Regions from separate parts of the Brevundimonas albigilva genome, predicted to be linked through region 3. Evidence: riboswitches for the same ligand, from Rfam matches in the RefSeq annotation. Region 3 holds a riboswitch; each other region holds the start of a gene.
What was found. A riboswitch is a leader RNA that binds a small molecule or an ion and turns the genes downstream of it on or off. The one in region 3 is predicted to bind cobalamin.
Positions count from the first base shown of each region.

Region 1: linked by a shared signal. The riboswitch ahead of M8231_RS03110 (DUF1852 domain-containing protein) and the one ahead of M8231_RS08185 (acyl-CoA thioesterase) in region 3 are both predicted to bind cobalamin.
Region 2: linked by a shared signal. The riboswitch ahead of M8231_RS00560 (TonB-dependent receptor plug domain-containing protein) and the one ahead of M8231_RS08185 (acyl-CoA thioesterase) in region 3 are both predicted to bind cobalamin.

Region 1 is NZ_CP097649.1:620,026-623,279, reverse strand. It holds gene M8231_RS03115 (methionine synthase) at 1-750, opposite strand, end outside; gene M8231_RS03110 (DUF1852 domain-containing protein) at 778-1,764, opposite strand; cobalamin riboswitch at 1,874-2,096, opposite strand; tRNA gene M8231_RS03105 (tRNA-Met) at 2,403-2,479, opposite strand; rRNA gene rrf (5S ribosomal RNA) at 2,584-2,698, opposite strand; rRNA gene M8231_RS03095 (23S ribosomal RNA) at 2,788-3,254, opposite strand, start outside.
Region 2 is NZ_CP097649.1:96,724-99,977, forward strand. It holds gene M8231_RS00555 (aldo/keto reductase) at 1-271, shown strand, start outside; gene M8231_RS00560 (TonB-dependent receptor plug domain-containing protein) at 255-2,060, opposite strand; cobalamin riboswitch at 2,233-2,370, opposite strand; gene mutS (DNA mismatch repair protein MutS) at 2,469-3,254, shown strand, end outside.
Region 3 is NZ_CP097649.1:1,634,389-1,637,642, reverse strand. It holds gene M8231_RS08195 (GIN domain-containing protein) at 1-353, shown strand, start outside; gene M8231_RS08190 (porin) at 503-1,255, opposite strand; cobalamin riboswitch at 1,502-1,721, shown strand; gene M8231_RS08185 (acyl-CoA thioesterase) at 1,879-2,616, shown strand; gene rpsJ (30S ribosomal protein S10) at 2,909-3,214, shown strand; gene rplC (50S ribosomal protein L3) at 3,236-3,254, shown strand, end outside.

The DNA of each region.
Region 1 (3,254 bases), 1.0 Mb from region 3:
GACGATATCGATGCTCGATTTCTGCAGGTTGGGGAAGGTCTCCTCATACTGGCGCCATTCGGAGCCGAGGGTCTTCTTCCAGTCGGTGTTGGCCTTGATGCCGTAGCCGTAGCAGATGTGGACGGCGGTTTCGCATTTAAGACCCTCGGCCGCCCGCTCCAGCGCAGCGATCCCCCAGTCGTTGGCCTCTTCGAAGAAGACGTTGAAGGCCGGCTCGTCGAACTGGACGATGTCGACCCCCGCGGCCTCCAGCTCCCGCGCCTCTTCGTTCAGGATCCTGGCGAACTCCCAGGCCAGCTTCTCGCGGCTCTGGTAGTGGGCGTCATAGAGGGTGTCGATCATCGTCATCGGCCCCGGCAGGGTCCATTTGATCGGCTGGTCGGTCTGGGCCCGCAGGAACCTGGCGTCCTCGACGAAGACCGGCTTGGAGCGCGATACGGCGCCGACCACCGTCGGCACGCTGGCGTCGTAGCGATTGCGGATGCGCACCGTCTCGCGCTTCTCGAAATCCACGCCGTCCAGGTGCTCGATGAAGGTCGTCACGAAATGCTGGCGGGTCTGTTCGCCGTCGCCGACGATGTCGATGCCCGCCTTCTGTTGATCGTCGACCGCCAGACGCAGGGCGTCCTGCTTGCCGGCGACCAGATCCTCGCCTTCCAGCTTCCAGGGCGACCAGAGCACCTCCGGCGTCGCGATCCAGGAGGGCTTGGGCAGGCTGCCGGCGGTCGAGGTGGGAAAGAGTTTGGTCATGCGTCGGGCTCGTGAATTCGGGACGGATCAGGCGGCGAAGTCGGCGGACCACTGGTCCAGGACGGCCCGGTGGGGCTTGATGAAGCGCTCCTCGACGAACCGGCCCTGTTCGACGGCCAGCCGGCTGCGCTCCTCCCGGTCATAGACGATCCGGGTCAAGGAATAGTCCTGGGCCTTCAGGCTGGGTTGATATTGCTCGGTCGCCGGGGAGTTGGCGTTGTAGATCTCGGGCCGATAGATCTTCTGGAAGGTCTCCATCGTGGCGATGGTGCTGACCAGCTCCAGATCGGTGTAATCGCCCGTCAGGTCGCCGATGTGATAGAAGGCGAACGGCGCCACGCTGCCCTTGGGCATGAAATAGCGGACCTTCATCCCCATCTTCGCGAAATACTGATCGGTCGGCGAGAACGCGTCGTTCTCATATTCCATACCCAGCACGGGGTGCTCGGCGCCGGTCCGGTGATAGGTCTTGTTGCTCGACACGCTCAGGCAGATGACCGGCGGCTTGCCGAAATTGTCCCGATAGGCGGCCGACTTCAGGAAATGCTTGAACAGCTTGCCGTGCAGGTCGCCGAAGTCGGCCGGCGCGAAGGCGCCGGGATTGGCCTTCATGTGCGCCGGCAGCACCACGCTGAAGTCGTAGTCGCGGACGTAGGAGGAGAAGTTGTTGCCGACGATCCCGTCGATGCGCGCGCCGGTCTGTCGATCGACGATGGTCGTCTGAAGGATTTCGATCAGCGGGAAGCTGTCTGTCCCCTCGCCCGGGGCGACGCTCATCTCGACGGAGACGATCTGCAGTTCGACCGCATAGCGATCCCCCTTCGGATTGTCCTGAGCCGCCAGCGAGTTGAAGCGGTTGTCGATCATCCTGAGGGTGTTGCGCAGGTTCTCCTGACGGCTCTCGCCCCGGGCCAGATTGGCGAAGTTGGTCGTGATCCGCGTGTTTTCGGCAGGAACGTAGTTCTCGTCCAGCGCGGTGCGCTTGAGGGTGAAGGTGAAGTCGCTGCTCGCCATGCTCTTTGCCGTTGATGCTGTGGCGAGACAGCAGGCAGGAACGCGCGACCGCTCGCACGCGGGATCGTCCCGTGCCGGCGCTCATGCGGCCTGACCGACACCCCGCCGGAGGACGTTATCTGTCGGGGCAGGTCTCCTGGCTCGCGGGTCACGGCTTCCGGTCCGGCCTTCCCAACGCCCGGGGGCGTCAGTGACACGAGATGGACCTTCGGCTCGCCGCTCACAGTTGCGGGGGCAGCGCCGGAATCAACGCAGCAAGCGTTCCACCGGCTTCCCTCTTAGCTCCGCCCAGCCCGAAAGCCGCGCGCAGAACCTCGACGCCGCTACCCTGCCACAGGCGCCGGCGAAGTCAAGAATGATATAAGGATATCCTTATATGTTTATTTCCCATAGGCGACCCTGGCCGCCGCGTCGGCCTCACGTCAGGACGCCGCGTGCTGATCGGCGTGAAGACGCACCTGACCTGCCGGATCGCGGAAATGCACCTTCCCTGCAGGCCTGCAACAAGGTGGCCAAGGACGTTTCGTGCGCCGGGCTATCGCGTTTTCTCCGGCACGGAATCCAGACAAGTAAAACCCCCGCGGCGGCTGCCGGCGGGGGTTCTGATATTCGGCTCACTTTGGAAAGTGAGGTGACATTGGGTGCGGGAGCAGGATTTGAACCTGCGACCTTCAGGTTATGAGCCTGACGAGCTACCGGGCTGCTCCATCCCGCGGCGAACGGTAGGATCGTGAGGAAGAACGGTTCGAGCCTGGCCTCAAGTCGCGCGAAGCGCGGTAGGCCAAGGATAATCGCTTCATTCGGCTGTCCGCCTGGTAGACCCGGCGGCGACCTACTCTCCCGCGCCTTAAGACGAAGTACCATTGGCTCTGGAGGGCTTAACGACCGAGTTCGGAATGGGATCGGGTGGGGAACCTCCGACATAGCCACCAGGTCAACGAGGCGGACAGCGGAATGAAGAGAAGACATTGTCTGAGATTGCTTCGGTCAAGGAAGCAATCATCGAATGAGTTTTGCTGAGAAACGATCAAACCGATCGGATTATTAGTACCAGTAAGCTACACGCGTCGCCGCGCTTCCACACCTGGCCTATCAACGTGGTAGTCTTCCACGATCCTCAGCGAAGCCTTGTTTTGAGGTTAGTTTCCCGCTTAGATGCTTTCAGCGGTTATCTATTCCATACTTAGCTACCCTGCTGCGCAGCTGGCGCCACGACAGGTCCACCAGAGGTATGTCCATCCCGGTCCTCTCGTACTAGGGACAGATCCTCTCAAGCTTCGAACACCCACGGCAGATAGGGACCAAACTGTCTCACGACGTTCTGAACCCAGCTCACGTACCACTTTAAATGGCGAACAGCCATACCCTTGGGACCTGCTCCAGCCCCAGGATGTGATGAGCCGACATCGAGGTGCCAAACTTTGCCGTCGATATGGACTCTTGGGCAAAATCAGCCTGTTATCCCTAGAGTACCTTTTATCCGTTGAGCG
Region 2 (3,254 bases), 1.5 Mb from region 3:
AGAGATGGCCGGCCACGCCCAGGGCCTGTCGCGCACGCGTCGGCGCCTGGCCGAGATGCGCTGCGATCCCATGCAGGCGGCCCTGGGCTACGCCCTGTCGCTGAAGGGCGTGGCGATGGTGGTCGCCAGCGTGGCCTCGGCCGCCGAACTGCGCGCCATCCTGGCGGCGGCCCACGCGCCGTGCCCGAACCTGGACTGGGCGCGGCTGGCGCTGGATGCGCCGGCGGCCTTCACCGCCGACGCCCGGCTGCGGATCAGTAGCGCAGCCTGATCCCCAGATAGCCGGTTCGGCCCGGCTCTCCGTAACCCAGCACCTGCTGATAGCGCTCGTCCGCCAGGTTCTCGACCCGCGCCGTCAGCACGACGTTGTCGGTCAGGGCGTAGGCCGCGTTCAGGTTCGCCGTGACGAAGCCGTCGCGCACGCCGCCCGAGTCGTCCATATCGCCCTCGGCGCGCACGGTCAGGGCGCCGGACAGCCGGTCCCCGCTCCAGCCCAGCGTCGCCGAACCGGCGTGTTCCGGCACGCGCAGCAGGCGGGCGTCGGTCGTCCCGTCGCGGGCGTCGGTCCAGGCGTAGGCCAGGGTCAGGTCGAAGCCGCCGCCCAGGGCCGCGCGGCCCTCGGCCTCGACGCCGTCCGTCTCGGTCTTGGCGATGTTGATGTAGCGGCCGTCGCGCCAGGCGATCTCGTCGTCGACGTTCAGCCGATAGGCGGTGACGCGGCCGTCCAGGCGGCCGTCGGCCGAGGCCCAGCCCAGCGCGACCTCGACGCTGTCGGCCGTCTCGGCGGTCAGTTCGGGCCAGGGCAGGGGGGCGTAGCAGTAGTCGCACACCGCCTGGCTGACGGTCGGGGCCTTGAAGCCGGTGCCGTAGGCCGCCGACAGGGTGAAGCCGCCGGCCAGGTCGTAGGCCGCCGAGAGGCGCCCGGTGGTCTCGGCGCCGAAGTCGTCGGTGTCGTCGTAGCGCAGGCCGCCGGTCAGGTTCAGCGGGCCGGCGTCGTACTGGGCCACGCCGAAGACCGAGGTGGTCGCCAGGTCGCGCGCCTCGCCCGACGACAGGGCGCCTGAGGCTTCCTCGCGCTCGGCGCCGAAGGCGTAGGCCACGCCCGAGGTTTCGCCGTCCGCCTGCCAGCGATAGACCTGGCGGTCGCCGCTGAAGGTCGAGCCGAAGCCGCCGCTGTAGGAGGTGCGGTCGATGTCGGACGCCGAGACGCTGAACTGGTGCGACAGGCCCAGGGCCCGGGCGCTCAGCCGGGCGACGCCGGACCATTGCTCGCTGTCCTGCACGTCGTCGGTGTCGCCCAGGGCGTAGGTGGGGGCCGGATAGCCGTCGATGTCGACATGGGCCTTGGCCCAGCGGATCGAGCCGTCGACCGACACCGTGTCGGAGAAGGCGTAGCGCGCCTTGCCGCCGGCGGTGGTGCTGCGCAGGCCGTCGCGCTCGCTGTTCCCGTCGGCTTCGTCGGCCGCGCTGACGCCGTCCGTCTCGAACTGCGAGACATAGGCGCTGACGGCGTAGGCGTCGTTGGCGGTCCCGACCGACAGGCGGCCGCGCGCGGTGGCCAGGCTGCCGGCCTCCAGTTCGGCGCGCAGTCCGTCCACCTCGCGGGTGGTGAAGGCGATCACGCCGCCGATGGCGTCGGATCCCCACAGCGACGACTGCGGGCCGCTGAGCACCTCGATCCGGTCGATGTCGGCCAGCTCGAAGGCGCCGAAGTCATAGGCGCCGTTGATGTCGGCCGGGTCGTTGACGGGCGCGCCGTCGACCAGAACCAGGGTCTTGCCCGGATTGGCGCCGCGCATCCGCACCTGGGCGACGCCGCCGAAGGCGCCGGTGCGCGTGACCGACAGGCCCGGCACGTCGGCCAGGATGTCGGCGGCGAAGACCGCGCCGCGCTGTTCGATGGTCTCGGCGTCGATGACGCGTGCGCCGGGCGTGTCGGCGGCGACGGCGGGCAGGCGGGTGGCGGTGACGATCACCTCCTCCAGCTGGTCTGCCGGTTGCGCCCAGGCGGGCGCGGCGGCGAAGGCGGCGGCCGCGACGGCGGCCGTGGAAAGAAGCATGGAACGCGTCATGGCGGTTCCCCCGTATCGGCGCCGCGATTGCGTGCGGGGCGCCTGTGTGCGAGCCGATCCGCCCGGCCGGAGGGTCGGGCGGCGCAAGATCGGGTCGCTGCGACGGAAGTCCCCGCGCCCCTGTCTGGTCCCGGACAGCGGACGAGCGACGTCGGCGGCCAGGTCTCCTGGCTTGCGGGTCTCCACGTCGCGTCCTCGCCTTCCCAGTTTCCCAGTGGCGCCGGGGCGGACCCCGGACGGACGACACGCTCGCCGCCTACAGTTGCGGGCACAGCCGCGGTGTTCGACCGCGTTCCCTAAACCGCCTGACGCGGCCTATCGCAGGGCCAAGATGCCTGTGCAAGAGCGGCGGATCGGGCTTGAGACGACCGTTGCGATCCGTCACCCTGACGCCACATGAACGCGCCCGCCTTCCCGCCCTCCGGTCCCCCGTCCGACATCGCCGCCTCGCTGGAGGGCGCGACGCCATTCATGGCGCAGTATCTGACGGCCAAGGCGAGCCAACCGGACGCCATCCTGTTCTTTCGCATGGGCGACTTCTACGAGCTGTTCTTCACGGACGCCGAGGTCGCGGCGGCGGCCCTGGGCATCACCCTGACCAAGCGGGGCAAGCACCAGGGCGAGGACATTCCGATGGCCGGGGTGCCGGTCCATGCGATGGACGGCTATCTGGCCCGGCTGATCCGCCTGGGGCACAAGGTCGCCATCTGCGAGCAGCTGGAAGACCCCGCCGAGGCCAAGAAGCGCGGATCCAAGGCCGTGGTCCAGCGCGGCGTGGTGCGGGTGGTGACGCCGGGCACCCTGACCGAGGATTCGCTGCTGGACGCGCGCGGCGCCAACCGTCTGGCGGCGGCGGCCGTGAGGCGCGGTCGGGCGGCCGTGGCGGTGGTGGAGCTGTCGTCCGGGGCGGTGGACTGCGTCGCCTGCGCGCCCGACGACCTGGCCGCGGCCCTGGCCGCCTTCCGCCCGTCCGAGGTGCTGGTCACCGACCGGATGTTCTCGGACGAGGCGACGCGCGACGCGCTGAACGGTTCCGGCGGCGTGGTCCAGGCCCTGGCGGCCGCCATCGCCGAGCCGCAGGCGGCGCGCACGCGGGTCGAGCGGCTTTACGGCGTCGCGGCCCTGGACGGTTTCGGCGCCTTCGAGGAGGCCGAGGTTTCCGCCCTGGGCCTGATCGCCGCC
Region 3 (3,254 bases):
GGGCGGGAACCTCTCGGTCGCTGGACGCCAAGGTCGGCGGCTCGGGCTCGATCTTGGCCGGGGCGACGGGCGACCTGGACGCCGCCGTGGGCGGGTCCGGCAGCGTGCTGGTGGCGCGAGCCGACGGCGCCGGCGACATCTCCATCGGCGGCTCGGGCGACGTGACCGTCCGCGAGGGCCGGATGAGCGATCTTTCAGTGGCCATCGGCGGCTCGGGCGACGTGCGCTTCGGCGGGACCACGCGCGACCTGAGCGTGGCCATCGCCGGATCGGGCGACGTCAGCGTCGGCGCCGCCACCGGACAGGTGTCCCGAACGGTGGTGGGGTCGGGAACCGTGAACATCGGGCGCTAGAACCCGAGTCTCTCCGCCGCGAGAGGAAAGGCCCCCGGTCGTGGAACCCCGGGGGCCTTTTTCATGCGCGGCGCGAAGCGGGCAAAGGAAAACCCCGGCGGATCGCTCCGCCGGGGCCGTGACATTTCAGGTCTTGGCGAAGCCGAGGCTTACAGGCCGCCCAGGACGCTCGCGATCGACGAGACGTTCAGGCCGGCGCCGGCGCGATCGCGCGCCTGCAGGCCGCCGCCGAAGCTGTAGCGCAGACCCAGCGACCAGGTGTCGACGTCGATCGAGTCGATGTCGGCGCGGGTGTAGCCGGCGGCGACCGAGAAGGGCGTGCCGGTGAACTCGTATTCGCCGCCCACGCCGTAGGTCCAGGCGTCGACGTCGCCGAGCTGGGCGTCCACGTTGTTGTAGCTGACGCCGGCGTTCAGGCGCAGGTTCGGCATCACGTAGAAGGCGGCGTCGCCGCCGACGGTCCAGATGTCGGCGTCCAGGTCGTCGGCCGAGGTGTAGGCGACCACGCCCGTCAGGGTCGAACCGGCCAGATACTTCTGGGCTTCGGCGCCGACCGTATAGACGGTGTCGCCCGAGCCGATGCCGTTGCCGGCCACGAAGCCGCCGACGCGAACGTCGCCGGCGACCAGGGTGGTCAGGTGGGCGGCGGCGGCGCCGGTGGTGTCGTCCTCGCCATAGGCCTTGGCGTAGTCGATGGCGCCGTTGAAGGTCACGGTCCAGTTGTTGGCCGGGATGGCGACCGTGCCGTCCACGGTCCAGACGTCGGCGTCGAAGTCGTCGCCCGCGATTTCGACCGACGGGTTCGAATAGGTCAGGCCGACCGAACCGACGGCGTCCTGAGCCAGGGCCGGAGCGGCGAACAGGGCGGCCGCGGCGGCCGAGGCGAGAAAGAGCGTCTTCATTGTTTTTTCCTTGGAAGTCTGACCCGAGTGGGAGCTCGGGGAGGCGGCTGCTATCAGGCCGCGGCCGAAGCTGTGCCTTGAATCGGCGCCGGCTACATTGTTCGTGCACGGATGTTGTCGATCCGCCACGCATTGTGGCCAAGAGGTGTTCCCGTTTCGGGGTTATTCGGGCGAAACGGTTAAAGGCCGGCAATCCGGCGCATTGTCCTTGCTTGGCGGCCGAGCTTGACCGCGGCCGGCGATCATGTGTGATGGCCGCGTCGAGGTTCTGCGCGCGGCTTTCGGACTGCGTGGAGCTAAGAGGGAAGCCGGTGCGACGCCTTTGTGCATCAACGCCGGCGCTGCCCCCGCAACTGTGAGCGGCGAGCCGAAGGTCCATCTCGTGTCACTGGGGTTCGCCCCGGGAAGGCCGGACCGGAAGCCGTGACCCGCGAGCCAGGAGACCTGCCCCGACAGATAACGTCCTCCGGCGGGGTGTCCGGTCAGGCCGCCTGTGCGCCGCCGGATCGATCGTCCGCGCCGGCGTTCGTGCGTCCCTGCCTGAAGCCTCGCCATCAGCACAGGCTTCGAAGAATGACCGCCTTTCAAACATCCGAACCCGCCCGGGCCGCGACGACGTGAGCGTGACCCTGATCGACATGGTGTTCCCGGGAGACGCCAACCATCACGGCACCCTGTTCGGAGGCGTCGGACTGGCGCACCTGGACAAGGTCGCCTTCCTGGCCGCGGCGCGCCACGCCCGCCGACCGACGGTGACGGCGGGCTGCGAGCGGATCGACTTCGCCGCGCCCGCCCGGATCGGCGAGATGGCGGAGGCCACCGGCCGGGTGGCGCGCGTGGGCCGCACGTCGATGGGCGTGGAGGTCGAACTGTGGGCCGAGGCGCCGGTCAGCGGCGAGCGCCGGCTGTGCACGCGCGGCGTCTTCAACATGGTGGCGCCGCGAGAGGCGGGGCAGGGCGACCTGCCGCCCCTCGCGGGGCATGACGCGGCCGAGGACGGGGGGTGGCTCAGGACCGCCGAAATGGTCTTTCCCGCCTGGACCAATCACTACGGCACGCTTTACGGAGGGGACGCCCTGAAGCTGATGGGCAAGGCGGCCTTCATCTGCGCCACGCGTCGCGCGCGCCGCGTCATCGTCATGGCCGCGACTAATCGGATCGACTTCACCTGTCCCATCAGAGAAGGCGACATGGTGGAGATGGCCTCGCGCCCGACGCGGGTCGGACGCACCTCGGTCACGGTCGAGGTGGAGCTGTGGGGCGAGGACCTGCGGACCGGCGAACGACGCCGCGCGGCCGCCGCAGAGTTCGTCATGGTGGCGGTGGACGAAGGCGGGCGACCGACGCCGATCGCGGCCTGAGAATTCCCGATGGGGCCTCGCTTTCGGCGCTTGACGAAATCGGAATCGGTAGGCATAAGCCGCCACTCTTGTTGGACCGGCTGTGCACTTCGGTGCAGACGCGGTTCGCAGGAACGACCTAAGTACCTGTTCTTTGCAGCTTCTTGGGACTTCACGGCCTTCGCGGGCGACTGCGTGGGCCGATCGTTTTTGCGGATTGCGTACCCTGAGGGCCTCGTGCCCGAAGGCCTTCGGTCTTTGAAATGGTTCACAGGGACGCGGTCCTCCGACCGCATTGGAAGTAAGCACCGATATGGATCAAAGCATCCGCATCAGGCTCAAGGCCTTTGATCACCGCGTCCTCGACTTTTCGACGCGCGAGATCGTCAACACCGCCAAGCGCACCGGCGCGACCGTTCGCGGTCCGATTCCGCTGCCGACCCTGATCGAAAAGTTCACCGTGAACCGCTCGCCGCACGTCGACAAGAAGTCGCGCGAGCAGTTTGAAATCCGCACGCACAAGCGCGTGCTCGACATCGTCGACCCCACCCCGCAGACCGTGGACGCGCTCATGAAGCTCGACCTGTCCGCCGGCGTGGACGTCGAGATCAAGATCTAAAGAAGAAAGAGGCGGGATCCGATGCGCACGGGCGTGATCG